2 linked regions of the Arthrobacter globiformis genome follow. The protein of the gene in region 2 interacts with the protein of the main gene of each other region in a pairwise test. Links are inferred from orthologs where the notes say so. Each region holds a gene or a part of one and is shown on either strand. Other genes may lie near its edges.

The links.
Region 1: the proteins of QF036_RS23490 (region 2) and QF036_RS13940 interact in binary tests that used the Escherichia coli proteins (3 or more experiments, as listed by UniProt). The link is inferred for Arthrobacter globiformis from one-to-one orthologs.

Annotation. Positions count from the first base shown.
Region 1 is NZ_JAUSYZ010000001.1:3,092,744-3,095,936, forward strand. What follows is about bases 52-2,928. They hold QF036_RS13940 (Nramp family divalent metal transporter), read right to left. Parts: upstream 2,177-2,928; coding sequence 926-2,176; downstream 52-925. Other genes in these bases: QF036_RS13930 (alpha/beta fold hydrolase), read left to right, coding at 52-232; QF036_RS13935 (hypothetical protein), read left to right, coding at 335-640; QF036_RS13945 (hypothetical protein), read right to left, coding at 2,732-2,928. Outside these bases: more of QF036_RS13930, read left to right, coding at 1-51; more of QF036_RS13945, read right to left, coding at 2,929-2,971. UniProt on the Escherichia coli protein: H(+)-stimulated, divalent metal cation uptake system. Involved in manganese and iron uptake. Can also transport cadmium, cobalt, zinc and to a lesser extent nickel and copper. Involved in response to reactive oxygen.
Region 2 is NZ_JAUSYZ010000001.1:5,109,316-5,112,552, forward strand. The notes cover bases 317-3,237. They hold QF036_RS23490 (nucleotide exchange factor GrpE), read right to left. Parts: upstream 2,153-3,237; coding sequence 1,481-2,152; downstream 317-1,480. Other genes in these bases: QF036_RS23485 (DnaJ C-terminal domain-containing protein), read right to left, coding at 317-1,212; dnaK (molecular chaperone DnaK), read right to left, coding at 2,155-3,237. In the rest of the region: QF036_RS23480 (heat shock protein transcriptional repressor HspR), read right to left, coding at 1-219; more of QF036_RS23485, read right to left, coding at 235-316. UniProt on the Escherichia coli protein: Participates actively in the response to hyperosmotic and heat shock by preventing the aggregation of stress-denatured proteins, in association with DnaK and GrpE. It is the nucleotide exchange factor for DnaK and may function as a thermosensor.

The sequences.
Region 1 (3,193 bases), 2.0 Mb from region 2 along the record:
CCTCTGTGGCGAACAGACCATCATGGATAGGATTCACCAGCTCAACGGGATCCCCGGCTATCTCATCCACGGTCGGCGCGACGTAAGCGGGCCCGTCATCACGCCCTGGAAACTTCATCAGCGCTGGGCAGGCAGTCGGCTCATCGTCATCGAGAACGAAGGGCACGGTGGCCCGGAATCGGTGGCCGCGCTTGTCGACGGCGTCAAAGAAATCGCTGCTGGTCTGCCCTAAGCGGATAGACAACGGGGCCTAACAGAACCGGACATCGTGTTTTAGGCTTACTCCACAGCTCGCGCCTGTCCGTCGCGTGCTGAATGAAGAGAGGGAGAACCTATGCAGCCGGACCTTGGCCAGCGCGCCGCGAACGAGCACGCCGACGCGGCACAGTCCCTTCTTTCCGCCGCCGAGCAGGCCCTCTCAGGCGCCGATGTCGACGCCGAACTGCAGATCAGGCTGGCCCAGGCGCATGCCACCCTGGCCCTCGCATTCGAAACGCGCGCCGCGGCCTATGACACACGGACTGCCGCGTACGTCGGATATCTGGCGACGTTGAAATCGGAAGCTCGATCGGACAAGAAGCAGCACGCCGCCGTCGTCGCGAAGCTTGTCCGCGACCGCCTCGGCTTCGAAGCCGAGTAGGCGGCGGCCCAGGGCGAGGCCAAGGAGGCTCCCGTGGCGGCCATGTGGTGGAAAAGCCTGTTCCCAGTAATCATCGGCGCCCTGAAGGAACCGAATCGGTAAGGAGTGCGAAAAGAGCCGAAGGCCAATACACTGATTGGCCGTCTCCGCGTAGTCCGGAAGCGCCGCCGTCGACTGCGTGAGGGAGCGGCCGGCGAAGTCAGTGCGGAACCCGCCGGGCGTGAGAGTGGCTGTTAGTACACGTAACGGCAGTGCCTCCCACGGCGCGGCGCGCCTTCTTGACGGTCAGGACCCGCCGAGCACGGTCAGGACGATCAACAAGCAGTTCAGCCCGACGATGAGCGTGGCGCTGGTCCAGCCCGCGATCTTCAGTGGGGTCGAATCAGTGTGGATGCCCATGACCTCGCGCTTCCCGGTGAGCAGGATCAGCGGAATCAGCGCGAACGGGATGCCGAAGCTGAGGAGCACCTGGCTCAGGACCAGCGCCAGCGTCGGCTCGATGCCCGCGCCGAGGATCACCAGCGCCGGAATCAGCGTGATCACGCGCCGGGTCAGCAGTGGCACACGGACCTTCAGCAGACCGCCCATGATGGTGGCGCCGGCGTAGCAACCGACGGAGGTGGAGGCCAGCCCCGAGGCAAGCAGTCCGATGGCGAACAGGACGCCGATCGCCGGGCCCAGTGCCGACGTCACGGCCGCGTGCGCGCCGGCGATGGTGTCGGTCCCTTCGACGCCGCGGAGGCTCGAGGCTGCCAGGAGCAGCATGGCGATGTTAACGACGCCGGCCAGCATCAGGGCGCCGGCCACGTCGAACCGGGTGGCCCGGATCAGGCGGGTCCTGACGGCAGGGTTTTCGGAGAAGCCGTGCCGGTCCCGGGCGAGGGCGGAATGCAGGTAGATGGCGTGTGGCATTACGGTGGCGCCGAGCATGCTGGCGGCGAGCAGGATGGTATCGGTTCCCTCGAAGCGCGGCACCAGGCCGGACAGTGCGCTGCCGGCGTCGGGCGGATTGACGAACAGGCCGGACACGAACCCGACGGCGATCACGCCGAGCAGAGTCAGAATGGCCACTTCAAACGACTTCTGGCTCCGGTTCGACTGCAGCGAGAGCAGCAGCATCGACGCGAGTCCGATGATGATCCCGCCGGCCAGCAGCGGAAGTCCGAACAGCAGGTTCAGTGCGACGGCACCGCCGATCACCTCGGCCATGTCTGTGGCTCCGGCCACAATCTCCGCCTGCGCCCAGTATGCCCGCCGGCGGCGGGTTCCCAGCCGCTTGCCCAGAATCTCGGGAAGGCTCATGCCGGTGGCCAGGCCCAGCTTGGCGGATTGGTACTGCACCAGCACGGCCATGGCGTTGGCTGCCACCAGCACCCAGACCAGCAGGTAGCCGTAGCTCGCCCCGGCCGTCAGGTTCGCCGCAACGTTACCCGGGTCGACGTAGGCGATGGCCGCCACGAAGGCAGGACCCAGCAGCAGCAGGCGCGACCATACCCGTGCCGGGGCGGTGCGTTCCGCAAGGGTCGAAACAGCCATCATTGATCCTCGTCATTGGGGGTGCCGATAAGACGATGGTAACCGAAATTTAGGCATACCGAAAAGTGGGGCTTAGGAGTTCAGACGAATGCTGGATTTGATTGGGGCACAGCCAAAATCATCAACACTACTTCGGCAATGAACGACGGCGGTGGGTCTACTTACACTTTCGTCGTCCCCGCCCGCACTACTAGCGGCCAAGCGACGGTCACGGCAGTGCCGTACAACATTGACTGGTGCGACGACACCGGCAGGAACAACCGGGCGGCGGGGGCCGCCGTCGTTCTCCTGCAGCGGGCATCGTGTGTATTCCTTGCCGTTCCCGGGCGGCTCTGTGGTCGGCCCGACTTCCGGAGGGGAAGCGTCAATAGAGGGTACGTGCCTCCTGGTCTGCATGCCCCGGCCAACAAGTTCGTTGGCCGGGGTAGTTCCAGATGTGGACTCCGCCGCGGAGGGTTCTGCTTCAGGCGGGGCCGGTGAGGAGCCGGAGAGCATTGCGGCAAGGGCCGCTATGAGCGACCACTTGCGCTGCCCGGTCATGGATTCGTTGTGGACCTATGCGCGTTTGCCGGTCGCTGCCCCGGCCGCTTTGCACTTGGCCCTGAGAAAGGACTGCTCTGCTTGTGACAGTTGGTGTTCGCCGTGCTGGTCCTGGGCGACGTGGCCGCCCGAGACCTGGTGAACCACATTTGCCACGGTGCGCGGAAGAACCACGCAACCGGGATTTTCAATGAGCCACTTCTTTGTGGGCTCATCAAGTTCATTCCACCACTCATCAATCGGCCGTTGGCCCATGACGTGCTCCTCGGATTTGAGACCCTACATAAATTGGCAGCGGCCGCCCCCGGCTTACGCCTCAGGACCCCGCATCACGTGCAGAAACCACCAAACACACAAGCCTAGGTACGCATGACCCACCTGCCCCCAATCGCGGCACTGGCCCGACGACACCCCGTTGTCCCGTCCCGGGCACGGCGCTGTGCACGGGTTGTCGACAGGAATTCACGAATCTCTGAA
Region 2 (3,237 bases):
GCGCTTGATGCCTTCGAGCGAGACGCCCTCATGGGACAACCGCTGCACTTCACGGAGCCGGTTCACGTCCCGCTGGGAGTACCGGCGGGACTTGCCCGGCGCCCGGCTGGGCGAGACGATGCCCAGCCGGTCGTACTGGCGGAGGGTCTGCGGGTGCATGTCGGCGAGCTCGGCGGCCACCGAGATGACGAAGATCGGCTGATCGAAATTAATGTCCACGGCCGGCACTCGTCGCTAAAGCCGGGCCTTGGCTGCCAGGCCCTGGCGGACGTCCGAGCCGGTGGTGGCGGCTGCAAATGCTTTCACGGCCTCCTCGGCTTCCTTGCTCAGGTTCTGCGGTACGGCGACGTCGATGGTCACCAGCAGGTCCCCGGTGCCCTTTGACGTCTTCACGCCGCGGCCCTTGACCCGGAGTGTGCGCCCCGACGGAGTGCCGGCAGGAACGCGGACCCGGACGTGTTCGCCGTCGATCGTAGGAACCTCGATGTCGGCACCCAAAGCAGCCTCCGGGAAGCTGACGGGCACGTGGATCCGGAGGTTGTCGCCGTCGCGCGTGTAAAAGTCATGGTTCTTGACGTTGACGGTGACCAGCAGGTCGCCGTTGCCAGCCGGGCCGTACTGGCCCTTGCCGCGGACGCGCACCTTCTGGCCGTCCTTGATGCCCGCGGGCACCCGGACGTCGATGACCTCGCCGTCCGGCTCACGCAGCCCAATGGTGGTGCCTCGGATGGACCCGGCGAAGGAGATGCTGGTGCTGGCCGTCCGGTCGGCGCCCTTCTGCGGTGCGCGCTGGTAACCGGCAGGGCCGCCACCGAAACCGCCGCCGAACAGGTCGGCGAACTCGGGCGGGACGCCGCCGGCGGTGCTAAACCCGCCGGAGTGCCGGCCGCCGCCGCCGGTGAACAGGCCGCCGAAGAGGTCCTCGAAGCCGCCGTTCGCGGTGTTGCCTGCGCCGTGCGGGGCAAAACGGGCGCCGCCGCCCATGGCCCGGATGGCGTCATACTGCTGCCGCTCATCAGGATCGGACAGCACAGAGTACGCCTCGGAAATGTCCTTGAACTTCTTCTCCGCAGCAGTATCTCCGGAGTTCGTATCAGGGTGGTACTGCCGCGCGAGCTTCCGGTAAGCCTTCTTAATGTCAGCGTCGGAAGCGTCCTTGGCAACACCAAGGATCTTATAAAAGTCCTTGTCCACCCAGTCCTGGCTAGCCAATGGCGTTTCCTTTCAAATCTGTTCTAACCGAGCTCTCCGCGATACATGGGCCCCCGCCCCTTCGCGTGGCGGCTTTGGTCCTACGGACCTGAGCCGCCACGCTCCGGCAGGCCCGATGCCACTCCCGGGGCCCATGTATCGCTGCGAGCTTGTGGTCACCTCACCTTAGGCGAGAAAACCGCTGGCGCGGAGGCCGGATATGGGGCGGCGGTGTGGAGGGCACCGCGAAGCGGGCACCGCCCCATATCCGGCGTAGCGCCTTGGTGAGTCAAGCAGGTACCGCGACGATTACCTGTGCTGCGCGGAGGACCCGCTCGCCTGACTTGTAGCCGGAGCGGAGCACCTGGCTGACGGTGTCCACTTCGATGTCATCGCCGGGCTGCTGGATGAGGGCCTCGTGGATGGTCGGGTCGAACTCCACGCCGGTCTCATCGATGCGGGTCAGGCCGTAGGTCTTCAGCGCATTCTCCAGCTTGGCGGCGATCGCGGCGAACGGGCCGTCCGCGAGGTCACCGTGCTGGCGGGCAGCGTCGACGTCGTCCAGGACCGGGAGCAGGGAGTTCAGGACGCCGATGACGGCCATCTCCCCTGCCACGGCGCGGTCGCGTTCAACGCGCTTGCGGTAGTTGACGTACTCGGCCTGCAGGCGGAGCAGGTCGTTCTTCAGCTCCGCCGCCGCGGCGGCCTCGGTGCCCTGCGCGACGGACTCCTCGGCGGGCACCTCGACCTGGTTGAGGATTTCCTCAGCCTGGGCGAGGGCGTCGCCGTCGGAATCCGCGGGTGCGCCGGCCTCCGACGCGGCGGACTGGCCGCCCTGCGGATGCCGGGCCTCCCCGGTCACCGGGTCCACCTTGCGGTGGTCCCGGATGACCGGCTCGTCGCGGTTGCTGCCTTGGTCTCGGGAAGAGTTGTGCTCTTCTTCGTTACCGTGATGCGGCATGGTTACTTCTTCTCTTCTTCGTCGACGATCTCGGCGTCAACGATGTCCTCGTCAGCCTTGCCGCCTGCGGCACCGCCAGCGGCGCCTTCAGCACCTGCAGCGCCGGTGGCGCCGTCCGGGGAACCGGCCTGGGCGTAGATGGCCTCGCCGAGCTTGGTCTGGGAAGCCTGCAGCTTCTCAAACGCGGTCTTCACCGCAGCGTCGTCGGTGCCTTCGAGGGCCTTCTTGAGGGCGTCGACGTCGGCCTGGACCTCGGTCTTGACCTCTTCAGGCAGCTTGTCGCTGTTGTCGGCGATCAGCTTGTCCACGGAGTAGGCGAGCTGCTCGGCGGTGTTGCGGGTGTCGGTGGCCTCGCGGCGTGCCTTGTCCTCGGCTGCGTGCTCCTCGGCGTCCTTGACCATGCGGTCAATGTCTTCCTTGGAGAGCGCGGTACCGCCGGTGATGGTCATGGACTGTTCCTTGCCGGTGCCCTTGTCCTTCGCCGAAACGTGCACGATGCCGTTGGCGTCGATGTCGAAGGTGACCTCGACCTGCGGGACGCCGCGCGGGGCCGGCGCGATGCCGGTCAGCTCAAACGTGCCCAGCGGCTTGTTGTCGCGGGTGAACTCACGTTCGCCCTGGAAGACCTGGATGGCCACGGACGGCTGATTGTCGTCAGCCGTGGTGAAGGTCTCGGACCGCTTGGTGGGGATGGCCGTGTTGCGCTCGATCAGGTGCGTCATGACACCGCCCTTGGTTTCGATGCCCAGGGACAGCGGGGTGACGTCGATGAGGAGAACGTCCTTGCGCTCACCCTTCAGCACGCCGGCCTGCAAGGCTGCGCCAACGGCCACAACCTCGTCCGGGTTGACGCCCTTGTTGGGCTCCTTGCCGCCGGCCAGTTCCTTCACGAGATCGGAGACGGCGGGCATACGCGTGGAGCCGCCGACGAGCACGATGTGGTCGATGTCGGAGAGCTTGATGCCGGCTTCCTTGATGACGTCGTGGAACGGCTTCTTGGTGCGCTCGAGCAGGTCCTTGGTCAGGTCCTGGAACTTGGCGCGGGTCAGCTGCTCGTCCAGGTGAACCGGGCCGTCCGGAGTGAC